Regions from separate parts of the Streptomyces sp. NBC_01384 genome, predicted to be linked through region 2. Evidence: riboswitches for the same ligand, from Rfam matches in the RefSeq annotation. Region 2 holds a riboswitch; the other holds the start of a gene.
What was found. A riboswitch is a leader RNA that binds a small molecule or an ion and turns the genes downstream of it on or off. The one in region 2 is predicted to bind S-adenosylmethionine.
Positions count from the first base shown of each region.

Region 1 (9,349 bases), 2.7 Mb from region 2:
AGAAGTACTGGGACAAGCTGGCCAAGACGTACGAGGGTGAGCACCCGGGCACCAAGGTCGAGGTCACCGTCTACCCGTGGACCGATGTCGACCGCAAGGTCAAGGAGATGGTCGAGGCGGGCGACGCGCCCGACATGGCGCAGATCGGCACGTACGCCGACTACGCGGCCAAGGGCGACCTCTATCGGGTCGACGAGGTGCTCTCCATACCCGTCCAGGGCGACTTCATCGCGCAGCTCACCGAGGCGGGGCAGGTGAACCGGGTGCAGTACGGCATGCCGTTCGCCGCCTCCACCCGGCTGCTCTTCTACAACAAGAAGCTGTTCTCCGACGCGGGCCTTACCGCGCCGACCACCTGGAGCGAGCTCGCCGCCGACGCCAGGGTGCTGAAGTCCCGAGGCGTCAAGATCCCGTACGCGCTGCCCCTCGGGCCCGAGGAGGCGCAGGCGGAGACCATGCAGTGGCTGCTGAGCGGCGGCGACGGCTACACCGACGACGTCGGCACCTACAGCCTCGACTCCGCCCAGAACGTCGCCACCCTCACCTGGCTCAAGGACGAACTGGTCGGCAAGGGGCTCACCGGACCCGTCGCGCCCGCGAAGCTGAACCGTGCCGATGCCTTCGCGGCGTTCGCGCGCGGCGAGGTCGGGATGCTCAGCGGGCACCCCACGCTGATGAAGACGGCCGCCGCCAAGGGGGTGAAGTTCGGGATGGTGCCGATGCCCGGCATCAACGGCAGGGCCCAGGCCACGATGGGTGTCGCCGACTGGATGATGGCCTTCAAGAAGAACGGTCACCGCGAGCAGATCGGTACGTTCCTCGACTACGTCTACAGCCAGAAGAACGTGCTGGACTTCTCCCACGAGTACGACCTGCTGCCGGTCACGACGTCCGCGTCCGACGCGATGGCGGCCGACGCCGGTGACGCGGACCTCGTGCCGTTCCTGGACGAGCTCCCCTCCTCTCAGCTCTACCCGGTCGGCAAGACCTCCTGGGCCGCCGTCAGCGCCGAGATCAAGAAACAGATCGGCCAGGCGGTCTCCCCGGGCGGCAGCCCGGCCGACGTCCTCGGCTCGCTCCAGCGGACGGCGACGATGACGGACAGCGCGGGGTAGTGGGGTAGCGGCGTCGTTGTCGGCGTCGGTGCCGATGTCGGCGTCGGCGTCGGTGCCGATGTCGGCGTCGGTGTCGATGTCGGTGCCGGGGGCTACGGTGCGGTCATGGACGAACTGAGCGGGCGGGAGCAGGCGATCCTCGCCATGGAGCGGCGCGGTTTCGTCGGCCCCGGCGCCAAGGAGCGGGCGATACGCGAGCAACTCGGCCTGGTCCCCGTCCGCTACTACCAACTCCTCAACGCCCTCCTCGACGACCCGCGCGCCCTCGCGCACGACCCGATCACGGTGAACCGCCTCCGCAGGGTCCGAGACTCCCGTCGCTCGGAACGCTGACCCCCGACGCCGACAAGACGTTCCCCGGCGGGGCGTGACTCGGTGAGCCGTGGGTGCGCCCGGCCCCGCGCGGATAGGGTCGAAGCATGGGCAGCCACGTGGAACACCCGGAATCCCTGGAATCCCCGGAACACCCGGACGTCTCGGAACCCTTGCCGACGCCGGCGACCCCCGCCGGACGCGACGGCCTCGACGCCATCCTCACCCGGCCCGACCGGGCCGTCATCGCGCTCGACTTCGACGGAACACTCGCCCCGATCGTCACCGACCCCGAGCAGGCCCGCGCCCACCCCGACGCGGTCCCCGCCCTCGCGGCCCTCGCCCCGAAAGTCGCCTCCGTCGCCGTGATCACCGGCCGCCCGGCCGGCGTCGCGGTCCGCCACGGCGGCTTCGCGGGCGTCCCGGGCCTCGACCACCTCGTCGTCCTCGGCCACTACGGCGTCGAACGCTGGGACGCCCGCACCGGCACCGTCAGCGCCCCCGCCCCGCACCCCGGCGTCGCCGCCGTCCGCGCCGAGCTGCCCGGGGTCCTCGACGAGATCGGCGCCTGGCAGGGCACCTGGATCGAGGAGAAGGGCCGCGCGGTCGCGGTCCACACCCGTCGCGCGACGGACCCGCAGGCCGCGTTCGAGGCGCTGCGCGAACCCCTCACCGACCTCGCCACCCGGCACGGTCTGATCGTCGAACCGGGGCGGATGGTCCTCGAACTCCGTCCCCCGGGCGTGGACAAGGGCGTCGCCCTCCTGGAGTACGTCCGCGAGGTCCAGGCCGAAGCCGTCCTCTACGCCGGCGACGACCTGGGCGACCTCCCGGCCTTCGCCGCCGTCGACAAACTCCGCTCGGACGGCATCCCGGGCCTGCTGGTGTGCAGCGGCAGCTCGGAGGTCACCGAACTGGCGGAACGCGCGGACCTGGTCGTCGACGGCCCGGCGGGAGTCGTACGCCTGCTCAGGTCACTGGCGGCGCACTGCGGCACCCCGTAAGGACTGCGGCGCTCCGTAAGGGGCGGCTCAGTCCTCCAACTCCCGCACCTGTTCAAGAAACCACTGCGCCGGAGGCAGGGCGGTCCCGGCGGCAGCCAGCCGCTTCGTACGCTCCGCCCGCTCCCCGACCGGCATGGCCAGCGCCTCGTCCAGCGCCCGCGCGGTGGCGACCACGTCGTACGGATTCACCCCCACCGCATCCTCGCCCAGCTCCTCGTACGCCCCCGCCTCCCGCGAGAGCACCAGCACGCACCCCTCGTCGGAGACGACCGGCACCTCCTTGGCGACGAGGTTCATGCCGTCGCGGATGGGGTTGACGAGGGCGACGTCGGCCAGCCGGTACGCGGCCAGGGAGCGGGCGAAGTCGTCCTTGACGTGCAGGACCACCGGGGTCCACCCCGGCGTCCCGTACTGGGAGTTGATCTCGCTCGCCACGCGCTGGACCTCGGCCGTGTAGTTGCGGTAGACGGCGAGGTCCTGGCGGGAGGGGTAGGCGAAGGCCACGTGGACCACCCGCTCGCGCCACTGCGGCTGGTCCTCCAGCAGCTGCCGGTACGCCAGCAGGCCCCGCACGATGTTCTTCGACAGCTCGGTCCGGTCGACCCGCACGATCGTCTTGCGGCCCTCGCCGATCTGCCCCCGCAGCGCGTCCATCCGCTCGGCCACATCCGCCTCGTGCGACCGCCTCCGCAGGAAGTCCGCGTCCGCGCCCAGCCCGTGCACGCCGACCCGGGTGTCGCCAAGCCCGCCGACGATCGCGGTGGCGCAAGCGGTGAACGCGTCCGCCCAGCGGTGGGTGAGGAAGCCGAGCCGGTCCGCGCCGAGCATGCCGCGCAGCACCTGCTCGGCGATGTCGTCGGGCAGCATCCGGAAGTAGTCGACCGGCGCCCAGGGGGTGTGCGAGAAGTGGCCGATGCGCAGGTCGGGGCGCAGGGCCCGCAGCATGCCCGGTACCAGCGTCAGGTGGTAGTCCTGTACGACCACCACCGCGCCGTCGGCCGCCTCGACGGCCAGCGCCTCGGCGAACGCGCGGTTGTACGCCTCGTACGACGCCCACTGACGGCGGAACTCCACGTCGAAGACCGGCTCCAGCGGGGTCTGGTACAGCATGTGGTGGACGAACCACAGCACGGAGTTCGCGATGCCGTTGTACGCGTCCGCGTGCACCTCGGCGTCGATGTCCAGCATCCGTACGCCGTCCTCGGCGACTCCGCGCCGGACCGCCTCGCGGTCGCCGTCGCCGAGCGCCGAGCACACCCACAGGGCGCCCGCCTCCGGCCCGATCGCGGAGAGGCCCGAGACCAGCCCGCCCCCGCCGCGCTTGGCGTGGAGCGAGCCGTCCTCTTGGACCTCGTAGGTGACCGGCCCGCGGTTGGATGCGACGAGGATGCCGTGGGCGCCTTGCTTTGAAGCGGGGGAAGCCATGCCTCGAAACCTAGCCCGGCGTCGAAACGCTCAAACGTTCCCTTCAGCCGTATGCCGTCTGCGGGCCGGTGGGGGTTTGTCGCGCCCACGCGGCGGAGCCGCATATGTCACAGCCCCGCATATTCCACAGCCCCGCGCCCCTACCGGGGCGCTTTCACGCTGCCCTTCGTTTCTGGTACTCGGAGATTTCGACCATCGGCGGACGTTCCTCCGTGTCCACCGAGTAGGTGCGCGGCTCGAAACCGTCCTTGCCCCGTTCGAACTGGGTGAGGGCCGGGCGGATGAGGTGGCCGCGGGCCAGCCGGAGCTGGGCGGTGCGGTAGATCGCGGCGGACATCCGGCCCAGCGCCTGCCCGTCCTGGTGGCGGTGCTTGCGTACACCCACGTCGACCTGGGCGAGCGCGTCCAGGCCCACCAGGTGCAGGGCGTCGACGAGCATGCCCAGCTCGACGCCGTAACCGACGGGGAAGGGGAGCTGTTCGAGCAGCGAGCGGCGGGCCGCGTACTCCCCGCCGAGCGGCTGGACGAAGCCGGCCAGCTGCGGCCAGTGCATGTTGAGCAGGGGGCGGGCCATGAGTTCGGTGACGCGGCCGCCCTGACCCGCGGCGCCGCCCAGCGGACGGTCGTACATCCCCTTCACGAGGTCCACGCCCGGCTCGGTGAGCAGCGGCCCCACGATCCCGGAGACGAAGTCCGACGAGAACTCCCTCAGGTCCGCGTCGATGAAACAGACGATGTCCCCGCTCGTCACCAGGAGCGAGCGCCACAGCACCTCGCCCTTGCCGGGCACGGTCGGGATGCGCGGCAGGATCTCGTCCCGGTGCACCACTCTCGCGCCCGCCGCGGCGGCCACCTCGGAGGTGCGGTCGGTCGAGCCCGAGTCGATGACGACGATCTCGTCGACGAGGGGCACCTGCTGCATCAGGTCGTGGCGGATGACGGCGACGATCTCACCGACCGTCTCCTCCTCGTTCAGCGCGGGCAGCACGACACTCACCGAGGAGCCCGTGGCCCGTTTGGCGGACATCAGTCTGTGGAGCGGGCGGTCGGTCACGGACCAGGAGCGGTTGTTCAGCCAGCGCTCAACTTCCTTCAGCACAGTCTGCGGCTCCTCACTGTCTGATCACCCGGTGTCACGGTGTGATCCGTCTCGCGGTTCGGACGACTATCTCAACTGTCCTGGCCTTCGGTTACAGTCTTGAACAACGCGGATGACCATCGCATGTCGTAGATCACTCGCGGACCGTCGCACCACACGCATCACCCGCACGACACAACCGAATACCGCTCATCCAGAGGGGCAGAGGGATACGGCCCGATGAAGCCCCGGCAACCCTCCAGCTGGTTCCTGTCACATCGCTGTGGCGAGGCTCCCGGCTAGGGAAGGTGCCAAATCCGTCTCATGGCGAAGTGCGTCGTGAGGAAGATGAGGAGAAAGGGCCTCGCCTCCATGGCTGCGCAGACAGTTGCAAGCACCACGAACTCCGTCGCGGGCGACACCGACACTGACACCGTAGCCGGTGTCGATCTCGGACCCGCCGCCGCGCTTTCCTGCCGCGAGTGCGGACACCGCGTGCCGCTCGGCCCGGTTTTCGCCTGCGAGGAGTGTTTCGGCCCGCTGGAGATCGCGTACGACTTCTCGGCCTACGAAACCGAAGAACTCCGCAAGCGCATCGAGTCGGGCCCCGCGAACATCTGGCGGTACGCGCCGCTGCTCCCCGTCCCGGCCGACGTCGCCGACAAGCCGAACATCAACCCCGGCTGGACCAAACTCGTCAAGGCCGACAACCTCGCCCGCGAGCTGGGCGTCGAGGCCGGCAAGCTCTTCGTCAAGGACGACTCCGGCAACCCGACGCACTCCTTCAAGGACCGGGTCGTCGCCCAGGCCATCGAGGCCGCCCGCGCGTTCGGCTTCACCACGCTCTCCTGCTCCTCCACCGGCAACCTCGCCGGCGCGGTGGGTGCCGCCGCCGCGCGCGCCGGCTTCCGCTCCTGCGTGTTCATCCCGCACGACCTGGAGCAGGGCAAGGTCGTCATGGCCGCGATCTACGGCGGCGAGCTCGTCGGCATCGAGGGCAACTACGACGACGTGAACCGCTTCTGCTCCGAGCTGATCGGCGACCCGGCCGGCGAGGGCTGGGGCTTCGTCAACGTCAACCTGCGGCCGTACTACGCGGAGGGCTCCAAGACCCTCGCGTACGAGATCTGCGAGCAGCTCGGCTGGCAGCTCCCCGACCAGCTGGTGATCCCCATCGCCTCCGGTTCCCAGCTCACGAAGATCGACAAGGGTCTGCAGGAGCTGATCAAGCTCGGGCTGGTGGAGGACAAGCCGTACAAGATCTTCGGTGCCCAGGCCGAGGGCTGTTCGCCGGTGTCCGTCGCCTACAAGGCCGGCCACGACGTCGTACGGCCCCAGAAGCCGAACACCATCGCCAAGTCGCTCGCCATCGGCAACCCGGCCGACGGGCCGTACGTGCTCGACATCGCGCGGCGGACGGGTGGGGCCGTGGAGGATGTGAACGACGAGCAGGTCGTCGACGCGATCAAGCTGCTGGCGCGCACGGAGGGCATCTTCGCGGAGACCGCCGGTGGGGTGACCCTCGGGGTCACGAAGAAGCTGATCGAGAACGGCCTGCTGGACCCGACGCTGACGACCGTCGTTCTGAACACCGGGGACGGTCTGAAGACGCTGGACGCGGTGGCCGGCACGGGGCTGACGGCGACCATTCGTCCGAATCTGGACTCCTTCCGAGAGGCCGGGCTCGCGTAGGGCTTGGCCCGGAGGGCTGTTTTCTACGCTGCGGACCGGTGGGGGGCCGGTCGCGCCCATGCGGCGGAGCCGCATATTCAGCAAGGCCCTGCGCCCCTCTGGGGCGCTACCCGACCGGAGGTCACAAGGAATGAGCGTCAACGTCCGCATCCCCACCATCCTGCGCACCTACACCGGTGGCCAGGCCGAGGTGACGGCCGAGGGTGGGACCCTCGGTGAGGTCATCGCGGACCTGGAGAAGAACCACACGGGTATCGCCGCGCGCGTCCTGGACGACCAGGGCAAGCTGCGCCGGTTCGTCAATGTGTACGTGAACGACGACGACGTCCGCTTCGAACAGGGGCTGGAGACGGCGACGCCGGACGGCGCGGGCGTCTCGATCATCCCCGCCGTCGCCGGCGGCTGACCGCCACGCATCCGATTACGTACGGTGAGATAGTTACCCTTGGTAATGCCAATCACCGAGAGTTCATCGAATTGCCCCCTCCGCGAGAGAAGCGGAGGGGGCAATTCAGTATGGTTGAGCGCGGTAGAGTTGGGGAACCCGCTGCACTTCGCATGCCGGGCGCATATGAGTTCGCGCCCGAGGTCCGGCAAGAAGTAGCCAAAGTCCCCCGCCTTTTTGAGCCGTTTATGGCATTTATGGGGCCCGACTTGCCCTGAAACTTCACAAATTCTCCCCATATTCCCGATCGACCGTGCCCGGAATTCTCGTCCAATTGACCTGTTGCAGACGGCAGTTGGACAGATACATTCAGCCGCGGTCGACGCGTTCCGGCGCACACCCCCAACCGTTGGGGGGTGAGGTCTGACCCGGGTCCGCGAAGTGCGGTCCTGTGCAAGGGCCAGTAATAGGGGAGTTAGGCATGGCTCAGGGCACCGTCAAGTGGTTCAACGCGGAGAAGGGGTACGGCTTCATCGCGGTCGACGGTGGTGCGGATGTATTCGTCCACTACAGCGCGATTCAGATGGACGGCTACCGCACCCTGGAAGAGGGCCAGCGGGTCGATTTCGAGATCTCGCAGGGTCAGAAAGGGCCGCAGGCGGACATGGTCCGACTGGCGACCGGCTGAAGCACGCGCCGACTGACTGTTCGACGTGACGAAGGGCTCGTATCCCCATGGGGTGCGGGCCCTTCGGTCTGCCCCTTCGGTCTGCCCGTTCGGTCCGTTGTTCGCCTGTCGTCAGGTCGGCTGTTCGCCTGTCTTCAAGGGGTTCTCATCTGCGGATCAAGGGGAGCCGCTTGCACTCGGCAGGGGCGAGTGCTAATCATTGGCGTTAGCACTCTGATGGTGAGAGTGATAACGAGGACCGGGTCGGTGAGGCCCGCAGGCCAGGTGGGGCAAGGAACCACGAGGCAGGCAGGCCGTCCGTCGCGGGCGCCAGCGCGGTCCGGAGCAATCCACCCCAGTCCGGGAGGACCACTTCACATGGCCAAGATCATCGCGTTCGACGAGGAGGCACGGCGCGGTCTCGAGCGCGGGATGAACCAGCTCGCCGACGCCGTCAAGGTCACCCTTGGCCCCAAGGGCCGCAACGTCGTCCTCGAGAAGAAGTGGGGCGCCCCCACGATCACCAACGATGGTGTATCCATCGCCAAGGAGATCGAGCTCGAGGACCCGTACGAGAAGATCGGCGCCGAGCTGGTCAAGGAAGTCGCCAAGAAGACGGACGACGTCGCCGGTGACGGTACGACCACGGCCACCGTTCTGGCCCAGGCGCTGGTGCGCGAGGGTCTGCGCAACGTAGCCGCCGGCGCCAACCCGATGGCCCTCAAGCGCGGTATCGAGAAGGCCGTCGAGGCCGTCTCCGGTGCCCTGCTGGAGCAGGCCAAGGACGTCGAGACCAAGGAGCAGATCGCTTCCACGGCCTCCATCTCCGCCGCCGACACCCAGATCGGCGAGCTCATCGCCGAGGCGATGGACAAGGTCGGCAAGGAAGGCGTCATCACCGTCGAGGAGTCCCAGACCTTCGGTCTGGAGCTGGAACTCACCGAGGGTATGCGCTTCGACAAGGGCTACATCTCGGCGTACTTCGCCACCGACATGGAGCGTATGGAGGCCGTCCTCGACGACCCGTACATCCTGATCGCCAACTCGAAGATCAGCAACGTCAAGGACCTGCTGCCGCTCCTCGAGAAGGTCATGCAGGGCGGCAAGCCGCTGCTGATCATCGCCGAGGACGTCGAGGGCGAGGCCCTGTCGACCCTGGTCGTCAACAAGATCCGTGGCACCTTCAAGTCCGTCGCCGTCAAGGCGCCGGGCTTCGGTGACCGCCGCAAGGCCATGCTCGGCGACATCGCCATCCTCACGGGCGGCGAGGTCATCTCCGAGGAGGTCGGCCTCAAGCTGGAGAACGCGGGTCTGGACCTGCTGGGCCGCGCCCGCAAGGTCGTCATCACCAAGGACGAGACCACGATCGTCGACGGCTCCGGCTCCGCCGACCAGGTCGCCGGCCGGGTCAACCAGATCCGCGCCGAGATCGAGAACTCCGACTCGGACTACGACCGCGAGAAGCTCCAGGAGCGCCTGGCGAAGCTGGCCGGCGGCGTGGCCGTCATCAAGGCCGGTGCCGCCACCGAGGTCGAGCTCAAGGAGCGCAAGCACCGCATCGAGGACGCCGTTCGCAACGCGAAGGCCGCCGTCGAGGAGGGCATCGTCGCCGGTGGTGGCGTGGCTCTCATCCAGGCGTCCGCCGTGTTCGAGAAGCTGGAGCTCGAAGGT
Region 1 covers NZ_CP109559.1:5,286,534-5,295,882, forward strand. Annotated here, with positions in the region: gene OG747_RS24435 (ABC transporter substrate-binding protein) at 1-1,115, shown strand, start outside; gene OG747_RS24440 (DUF3263 domain-containing protein) at 1,221-1,448, shown strand; gene otsB (trehalose-phosphatase) at 1,535-2,431, shown strand; gene OG747_RS24450 (trehalose-6-phosphate synthase) at 2,459-3,856, opposite strand; gene OG747_RS24455 (glucosyl-3-phosphoglycerate synthase) at 4,011-4,955, opposite strand; SAM riboswitch class I at 5,142-5,289, shown strand; gene thrC (threonine synthase) at 5,307-6,626, shown strand; gene OG747_RS24465 (MoaD/ThiS family protein) at 6,757-7,032, shown strand; gene OG747_RS24470 (cold-shock protein) at 7,493-7,699, shown strand; gene groL (chaperonin GroEL) at 8,057-9,349, shown strand, end outside.
Region 1: another riboswitch for S-adenosylmethionine. It lies ahead of thrC (threonine synthase); the one in region 2 lies ahead of OG747_RS11740 (aminotransferase class V-fold PLP-dependent enzyme).

Region 2 (9,349 bases):
ACCGCGTCGGTGTACTCCTTCCTCGCGCCCGCGAGCAAGGCGCAGGCCGACACAACCGCGCAGTCTCTTGCCATCGAAGAGGGCAAGAAGCTTTACTCCGTGGGCTGCGCAACCTGCCACGGGACCGGCGGTCAGGGGTCCTCCGACGGACCGAGCCTGGTGGGTGTCGGCGCCGCGGCGGTCGACTTCCAGGTCGGCACCGGCCGTATGCCGGCCCAGCAGCCGGGCGCACAGATCCCGGCCAAGAAGGTCATCTACTCGCAGGCCGAGATCGACCAGCTCGCGGCGTACATCGCCTCGCTGGGTGCCGGTCCCTCGGTGCCGACGAAGAGCCAGGTCAGCCCCGAGGGCGCGGACATCGCCAAGGGCGGCGAGCTCTTCCGTACCAACTGCGCGCAGTGCCACAACTTCACCGGAAAGGGCGGCGCGCTGACGCACGGCAAGTTCGCGCCGAGCCTTGAGGGTGTCGACCCGAAGCACATCTACGAGGCCATGCAGACCGGCCCGCAGAACATGCCGTCCTTCCCCGACACCACGCTGTCGGAAAAGAACAAGAAGGACATCATCGCGTACCTCGGCGCGGTCAACGGTGACAACACCGAGAGCCCGGGCGGTCTGGAGCTGGGCGGCCTCGGGCCGGTCAGTGAAGGCCTCTTCGGCTGGATCTTCGGTCTTGGCGCCCTGGTCGCCGTCGCCGTCTGGGTCGCCGCTCGGACCGCAAAGGCCAAGAAGTCATGAGTAGCCAAGACATTCCAGAAGAGAACCTGCCCGCTGAGCAGGTCGACGAGCACGGTCATCGTGCGGTAGCCGTCACGGACGAGACGAACCCGTTCGCGGACCCGGGCCTGCCGCCCCACGAGCACCGCGTCCAGGACATCGACGAGCGGGCCGCCAAGCGGTCCGAGCGCGTCGTCGCCATGCTGTTCACGCTGTCGATGCTGGCCACCGTCGGCTTCATCGCCTCGTACGTGGCGATCCCGAACGACAAGTCGATCTACGTCTTCCCGATCGGGCACATCAGCGCGATGAACTTCGCGCTGGGGATGACCCTCGGTGTGGCGCTGTTCGCGATCGGCGCGGGCGCGGTCCACTGGGCCCGCACCCTGATGTCCGACATGGAGATCCCCGCCGAGCGTCACCCGATCGAGGCGCCGCCCGAGGTCAAGGCCCAGGTCCTGGCCGACTTCAAGCAGGGTGCCAAGGAGTCCGCGCTCGGCCGCCGCAAGCTGATCCGCAACACGATGTTCGGCGCGCTGGCCCTGTTCCCGCTCTCCGGCGTCATGCTGCTGCGCGACCTCGGCACGCTGCCCGGCGACAAGCTGCGCCACACGCTGTGGTCCAAGGGCAAGCTGCTCGTCAACATGAACACGAACGAGCCGCTGCGTGCCTCTGATGTCGCCGTCGGCTCGCTCACCTTCGTCAAGCCCGAGGGCCTGGAGGAGCACGACGAGGACTTCCAGGTCCAGATCGCCAAGGCGGCCGTGATGATCGTCCGGCTCCAGCCGGAGAACATCAAGGACAAGCGCGAGCTCGCCTGGTCGCACGAGGGCATCGTGGCGTACTCGAAGATCTGCACCCACGTCGGTTGCCCGATCTCCCTGTACGAGCAGCAGACGCACCACGTGCTCTGCCCCTGCCACCAGTCCACCTTCGACCTCTCCGACGGTGCCCGAGTGATCTTCGGCCCGGCCGGTCACGCCCTGCCGCAGCTGCGCATCGGTGTGAACGAACAGGGCTACCTCGAAGCGCTCGGCGACTTCGAAGAGCCCGTCGGTCCTGCCTTCTGGGAGCGCGGATGAGCACTACCACCACCTCAGACTCGCGCTCGCGCGAGAAAGCACCCGCAGGTGAGCGGGTAGCCGACTGGGCCGACGGCCGCCTGGGGATCTACTCCCTGGCCAAGGCCAACATGCGCAAGATCTTCCCCGACCACTGGTCGTTCATGTTGGGTGAGGTCTGCCTCTACAGCTTCATCATCATCATCCTCACGGGTGTGTATCTGACGCTGTTCTTCCACCCGTCGATGAACGAGGTCACGTACCACGGCAGCTATGTCCCGTTGCAGGGACAGCTGATGTCCGAGGCGTTCAACTCGACCATGCACATCTCCTTCGAGGTGCGCGGTGGTCTGCTGATCCGGCAGATCCACCACTGGGCGGCGCTGATCTTCCTCGCCGGCATGTTCGTGCACATGATGCGCGTGTTCTTCACGGGTGCGTTCCGCAAGCCGCGTGAGGTCAACTGGCTGTTCGGCTTCCTGCTGTTCGTCCTGGGCATGTTCACCGGCTTCACCGGTTACTCGCTCCCGGACGACCTGCTCTCCGGCACCGGTGTCCGCTTCATGGAGGGCGCGGTCCTGTCCGTGCCGATCGTGGGCACGTACCTGGCGTTCTTCCTCTTCGGCGGGCAGTTCCCGGGCGGCGACTTCGTGTCCCGCTTCTACTCGGTGCACATCCTGCTGCTGCCGGGCATCATGCTCGGCCTGGTCGTCGGCCACCTGATCCTGGTCTTCTACCACAAGCACACGCAGTTCGCGGGCGCCGGCAAGACGAACAACAACGTCGTCGGCATGCCGCTGCTGCCGGTCTACATGGCCAAGGCCGGAGGCTTCTTCTTCCTGGTCTTCGGTGTCATCGCGGCCATCGCGGCGATCGCCTCGATCAACCCGATCTGGGCGATGGGCCCCTACCGTCCGGACATGGTGTCCACGGGCGCCCAGCCCGACTGGTACATGGGCTTCTCCGAAGGCCTGATCCGTGTCATGCCGGGCTGGGAGATCAACGTCTGGGGCCACACCCTCGTCCTGGGTGTGTTCATCCCGCTGATGATCTTCCCGCTGGTCCTGGTCGCGATCGCGGTCTACCCGTTCATCGAGTCCTGGGTCACCGGAGACAAGCGCGAGCACCACATCCTGGACCGCCCGCGCAACGTCCCGACCCGGACCGCGTTCGGCGCCGCCTGGATCAGCTGGTACTTCGTCCTCCTCGTCGGTGGTGGCAACGACATCTGGGCCACGCACTTCCACCTGTCGATCAACTCGATCACCTGGTTCGTGCGCGTCGGCTTCTTCGTCGTGCCGGTCATCGTGTTCCTCGCCACCAAGCGGATCTGCCTCGGCCTCCAGCGCCGCGACCGCGACAAGGTGCTGCACGGCCGCGAGTCGGGCATCATCAAGCGGCTGCCGCACGGCGAGTTCATCGAGGTGCACGAGCCGCTCGGCCAGGAGGCCCTGCACACGCTCACCGCGCACGAGCAGTACAAGCCCGCCGAGATCGGCCCGACGGTCGACGAGAACGGTGTCGAGCGCAAGGTGAAGGGCACCGAGAGGCTGCGCGCCAAGCTCAGCGAGGGCTTCTACGGGGAGGAAAGCCAGATCCCCAAGCCCACGGTCGACGAGTACAAGGAGATCACGAGCGGCCACGGCCACCACTGATCTTCCGGCCGGCTGGCCGGTCCTTGTTGATCGCCACGGCAAGAGCCCCCGTCCAATGCCCGGACGGGGGCTCTTTGCCGTCCCTCCGGCTGGATAGGGTGGACTCGCCCCTGCGCATAGGGGTGAGTCCACCCGTGTACGTCCACGCACGTACGAATCTACGAACCCAGGAGCGACCATGAGCGCTGTGAACCCCGCTGGAGGCAACACCGCGGCGGCCCGCTCCTGGCCCGTGGTGCTGAACGGCCTGCTCGACGGCCGCGACCAGAGCGCGGACGACACGGCCTGGGCGATGGACCGCATCATGAGCGGCGAGGCCACGGACGCGCAGATCGCCGGGTTCGTGGTGGCGCTGCGGGCCAAGGGTGAGACGGTCGAGGAGATCACCGGGCTCGTGCGGACGATGTACGAGCACGCGAACGTGATCGAGGTGCCGGGGGAGACCGTCGACATCGTCGGTACGGGCGGTGACGGCGCGAAGACGGTGAACATCTCCACCATGTCGTCGATCGTCATCGCCGGGACCGGCGCCAAGGTCGTCAAGCACGGCAACCGGGCCGCGTCCTCCGCGTCCGGCGCCTCGGACGTCCTGGAGAAGCTCGGCGTCAATCTGGAGCTGACCCCGAAGAGGGTGGCCGAGGTGGCCGAGGAAGCAGGGATCACCTTCTGCTTCGCGGTGAAGTTCCATCCGGCGCTGCGTCATGTGGCCGCGGCGCGCGGGCAGTTGGGGATCCGGACGGTGTTCAACTTCCTCGGTCCGCTGACGAACCCGGCGCGGGTGCGGGCGCAGGCGGTCGGGGTCGCGGACGCCCGGATGGCGCCGATCGTGGCGGGTGTCTTCGCCGAGCGCGGCAACTCGTCGCTGGTCTTCCGCGGCGACGACGGCCTGGACGAGCTGACCACCACCGCGACGTCCCGGGTCTGGATCGTCCGCGACGGCAAGATCACCGAGGAGCGCTTCGACCCGCGGGACGTCGGCCTCGATCTCGTCCCCGTGGAGGCGCTGCGTGGGGCTGACGCGTCCTACAACGCGGACATCGCCCGGCGCCTGCTGAACGGCGAGACGGGCCCCGTACGGGACGCGGTGCTGCTGAACTCGGCGGCGGCCCTGGTCGCCCTGTCCCCGACCGACGCACCGCTCGCGGAGCAGCTGCGGGGCGGGATGGCGAAGGCGGCGGAGGCCATTGACTCGGGGGCGGCGAAGCGGACGTTGGAGCGCTGGGTGGAGATCAGCAACGCCTAGGCGTGCGGCGGGGGCCAGGTTTGCGCCCCCGCCGCCTCTGCCCGTCCCATCCCTGGTGGCTCCGCCCCCAGACCCCCGCCAGGGGCGCTGCGCCCCTCCTGGCGTCCCGCTATCCGGACACCGGGGTTGCGGGGGGAAGACCGTGTGGCAGGATGCTGCACAAGGTCATGAGCGACAGCCATGAGGCCCCGGCCGGCTGTCCGGCAACCCTCCGTCCGTGGCGGGGTGCCCCGGGTGAAGACCAGGTCGTAGGCAGTGAGGTCTACGGCAAGCGCGGACCCCTCGCCCTCTTTCGAGTGGACACAGTCCAGGGGTCCTGGTCGTTCGAGGGAGCCTTCTGTGAGCAAGCGAATGCGATAGGGCGTAGAGCCCCGCCTCCGCATACCCCCTTTGCCTTTTTTCCTGCGTTGAGCCGTACTGGCGTACTCCCGTACCCCCCCGTGTACCCGGCTCGCGCAGCGATTCCGCCTGCCTCTCACAGGAGCTCGCCATGTCTGTCTCCACCGCTGCCGCCGACCAGTCCGTTTGTGCCCCTCTGTCCGTTCTGGGGCGAGATGTCACCGTTCCGCTCGTCACCGGTGGCGAGGTCACCTACGCCGCGCTCGACTACGCCGCCAGCGCCCCGGCCCTGCAGCGGGTCTGGGACGACGTCGCCGCGTACGCCCCGTACTACGGCAGTGTGCACCGCGGCGCCGGGTACCTCTCCCAGCTGTCCACCGATCTCTTCGAGAACGCCCGCAGGACCGTCGGCGAGTTCCTCGACTGCCGGGACGGCGACCAGGTCGTCTTCACCCGCTCCACCACCGACTCGCTCAACCTGCTCGCCGCCGCCCTTCCGGCCGACTGCCAGGTGTTCGTCTTCGAGACCGAGCACCACGCCTCGCTGCTGCCGTGGAAGGACGCGCGGGTCACGTACCTCGACGCGCCCCGCACCCCCCAGCAGGCGGTCTCGACCCTGGAGCGCGCCCTCGCCGGCCGCGACCCCCACGGCCCGGCCCTCGTCTGCGTCACCGGCGCCTCGAACGTCACCGGCGAGCTGTGGCCGGTGCGCGAGCTGGCCGCCGCGGCGCACGCGCACGGCGCCCGCATCGTCCTCGACGCCGCGCAGCTGGCCCCGCACCACCCGGTGTCCCTCCGCGACCTCGACGTCGACTGGGTCGCCTTCTCCGGACACAAGCTGTACGCGCCCTTCGGCTCCGGCGTCCTCGCGGGCCGCTCCGACTGGCTGCGCGAGGCCGAGCCGTACCTCGCGGGCGGCGGCGCCAGCCGCCAGGTCACGCGCCGCAGGGACGGGGGAGTGGACGTGGAGTGGCACGAGAGCGCGGCCCGGCACGAGGCCGGTTCGCCGAACGTGATCGGCGCCTACTCCATCGCCTCCGCCTGCAAGGCGCTCACGGAGGCCGGCTTCGACACGCTTCTCGCGCGCGAGCAGCAGCTGATCCGTGCGGTACGGGAGGGGCTCGCGGAGGTGCCCGCCGTGCGCGTCCTCTCCCTCTTCGGCGACGACGCCCCGCGCGTCGGCGTCATCTCCTTCGTCGTCGAGGGCTGGAACAGCTCCCACTTCGCCGCGGCGCTCTCCGCCGAGTACGGCATCGGGGTGCGCGACGGTCTTTTCTGCGCCCACCCGCTGGTGCGCACGCTCCTCGGCAGCGACCCGGGGACGCAGGGTGAGTGCGGGGCGCCCGAGGCGGCGCCCGGGGAGAAGTCCCTCAACGCGATCCGGGTCAGCTTCGGGGCCGGTACGCCGGACGAGCATGTGGAGCGCTTCGTGCGGGCCGTGAAGGAACTGGTCCGGGACGGCGCGCGGTGGAGCTACCGCACGGAGGACGGCCGCTGCGTGCCCGCGGTCTGAAGACGGCGGACGGCGCGTGGGGGGTCAGGCACCCTCTTCCTGGGCTCCGCTCCCCACTCACCCGCGCCTACTCACCCCTACCTAGCTGTCGAGGCCGATCGCGAAAGCCGCCTCCAGGTCGTGCTGGGAGTACGTGCGGAACGCGACGTGGGTGTCCGTCGCCTCGACGCCGGGGATCTTGCTGATCTTGCCGGGGATGACGTCCGCGAGGTCGTCGTGGGCCTTCACCCGGACCATGGCGATCAAGTCGTATGTGCCGGTGACGGAGAAGACCTCGCTGACACTGTCCAGCGCGGCGATCGACTCGGCGATCTCGGGGATCCGGTCCACGCTGGTCTTGATGAGCACGATCGCGGTGATCACGGCTGGTTTTCTCCCTCGGGTGCTGCTGCTGGGGTTTTCACTCTAGTCGGCCGACCGAACCGCACCCACGCGTAGACGAAGCCCACCGAGAAGCCCACCAGGTGGGCCAGATAGGCGACCCCGGGACCCGAGGGGCTGCGGCCCGCCGCCAGCCACTGAAGGGTCGCCCAGAAGGGCAGCACCACCCAGGCGGGGAAGCGCAGCGGCAGGAAGAAGAGGAACGGGAAGAGACTGGTCACCCGGGCCTTGGGGAACAGGTACAGGAACGCGCCGAGGACGGCGGAGATCGCTCCTGAGGCGCCGACGAGGGTCTGCTCGGAGGTGGAGTTCGCGATCGCGTAGCCCAGCAGGGCGAGATAGCCGCAGGCCACGTAGAAGACGGCGAACTGGACGTGGCCCATGCGTTCCTCGGTCATCGCCCCGAACACATAGAAGAAGAGCATGTTGCCCAGGAGGTGGAGCCAGCTGCCGTGGATGAACAGGGCCGTGGCCGGGGTGAGCAGGGCGCTCGGGGTCCCGCCGAGGAGCTCGGCGGGGATCACGCCCCAGCGCCGGAAGTAGGCACGCTGGGCGACCAGCAGCTCGTCCCCGGTGCCGTACCCCGGATTGAGTCCCGAGGCCGGGCCGATCAGGAAGATCAGACAGCACAGGATGATCAGCCCGTACGCCACCGGCGCGGACTGACCCCGCATCGCTCTGCCGACTGTCGTACCCCGTTTGCTGATCATGGACCAGAGCATGACGTAACCGGACCGATGTGCACAGAGTGCCTCGCCGCCGTGGACGGCCGAGCGTCGAGTACCCGCCAGGCCGTAGGGTAACGAGCCACACGCACCAGAGACTGGCGCTGGACGGACACTAGAAGGAAAGCGACTGCCACATGACGGTTCCCCTGCCGACCGCCGAGACTCGCTGGCGCTGCATGCTCTGCGGCAACCTCACGCGATTCGACGTGACCCGCTCCTCCAAGGTCGTCGAGTATGTGCACCTCGACCTCGCCGGTGAGCCGAACGTCGAGGAGCGTGAGGTGGTCAGTGAGACCATCGAGTCGGTGCGCTGCCGCTGGTGCAACGCGGTGGATCAGGTGGAACTGGTGGACAGGCCGGGCGCCGGCTCCTGAGGGAGCGGGCCCCGCACAGACATTGGGGTGACGGATGGTGGAGACCACAGGCGGGGAGCCGGACGACGGCACCGCTGAGGTGCTCGACCGTCCGCTGCCCGACGGCGTGCGCCGACGTGTCGTGCAGATCGTGTCGGACGGGTTCGGCGGGTTGACCATCGCCGAATTGCCCGCCCAATTGCGGCAGTATGCGCGGTTCGCTCCCAACCGGCGGGCGAAGTTCGCCGGTAACGCCATGGCTGCCGCGCTGGAGACCGACCCGCTGTTCAGGCAGCGTATCGCCGAGAAGCTCAGAGAGGCGCAGCCGGAGCTCGCCGGCGCCCTCGACTCGGGCGCGCCGCCACCGGCCGCGGATCCGCTGGACGTGGCGGCCGCGGCCTATGTGCTGCGCCCCGTCGGCTGGGTGAAGTTGGTGACCGCGGCGGGCGAGGAGGCCCTGCGGGCGGACGCCGAGCGGGCCGACGAGGAGAGCCGGGCCGAGCTGGAGCGGCTGCGCGAGGAGCTCGCGGAGGCGCGCGGGCAGACCAGGGCCGAAACCGAGCGGTTGCGTACGGAGTTGGAGTCGGCGAAGAAGGAAGCCGAATCGCTTCACCGTAAGTTGCGCGGCGCCCTCAGCGACGTCAAGCGGGGCGAGGCCGCGCTGCGCAAACTGCAGGGCGAGATGGACACCGGGCGGGCGGAGGGGCAGGCCCAGGTGTCCGCCGCCGAGAGCGAGACCCGGCGGCTCAAGGCGCGGCTCGCGGAGGCCGAGGCGGCCTTGGAGGCCACTCGCAAGGCGGCCCGCGAGGGACGCAGCGTCGAGGACATGCGCGTACGCCTGCTGCTCGACACCGTGCTGGACGCGGCGCAGGGGCTACGGCGCGAACTCGCGTTGCCACCCGTTTCCGTACGGCCCGCGGAGACCGTGGACGCGGTCGAACCGGGACGGATGACACCAAAGGACATCGCCACCCGTGCGCTGTCCGAAAACGATCCCGCGATCCTCGACCAGCTGCTCGCGCTCCCGCAGGCGCATCTGGTCGTCGACGGCTACAACGTCACCAAGACCGGCTATCCGCAGATGCCGCTCGAGAAGCAGCGGCTGCGGCTGCTCGGACAGCTGTCGCAGCTCGCCGCGCAGACCGGGGCCGAGGTGACCTGTGTCTTCGACGGGGCCGAGCTGGCCGCGCCCGTGCTGCTCGCGCCGCCGCGCGGGGTGCGGGTGCTGTTCTCCAAGCCGGGTGTCACCGCGGACGAGTTGATCCGCCAGCTGGTGCGCGCCGAGCCGCCAGGGCGGCCCGTCATCGTCGTCTCCACCGACCGTGAGGTGGCCGACGGGATCGCCAAGGCGGGCGCGCG
Region 2 covers NZ_CP109559.1:2,602,288-2,611,636, reverse strand. Annotated here, with positions in the region: gene OG747_RS11760 (c-type cytochrome) at 1-738, shown strand, start outside; gene OG747_RS11755 (Rieske 2Fe-2S domain-containing protein) at 735-1,799, shown strand; gene OG747_RS11750 (cytochrome bc complex cytochrome b subunit) at 1,796-3,433, shown strand; gene trpD (anthranilate phosphoribosyltransferase) at 3,612-4,676, shown strand; SAM riboswitch class IV at 4,840-4,956, shown strand; gene OG747_RS11740 (aminotransferase class V-fold PLP-dependent enzyme) at 5,167-6,528, shown strand; gene OG747_RS11735 (Lrp/AsnC family transcriptional regulator) at 6,610-6,891, opposite strand; gene OG747_RS11730 (rhomboid family intramembrane serine protease) at 6,888-7,619, opposite strand; gene OG747_RS11725 (hypothetical protein) at 7,772-8,011, shown strand; gene OG747_RS11720 (NYN domain-containing protein) at 8,046-9,349, shown strand, end outside.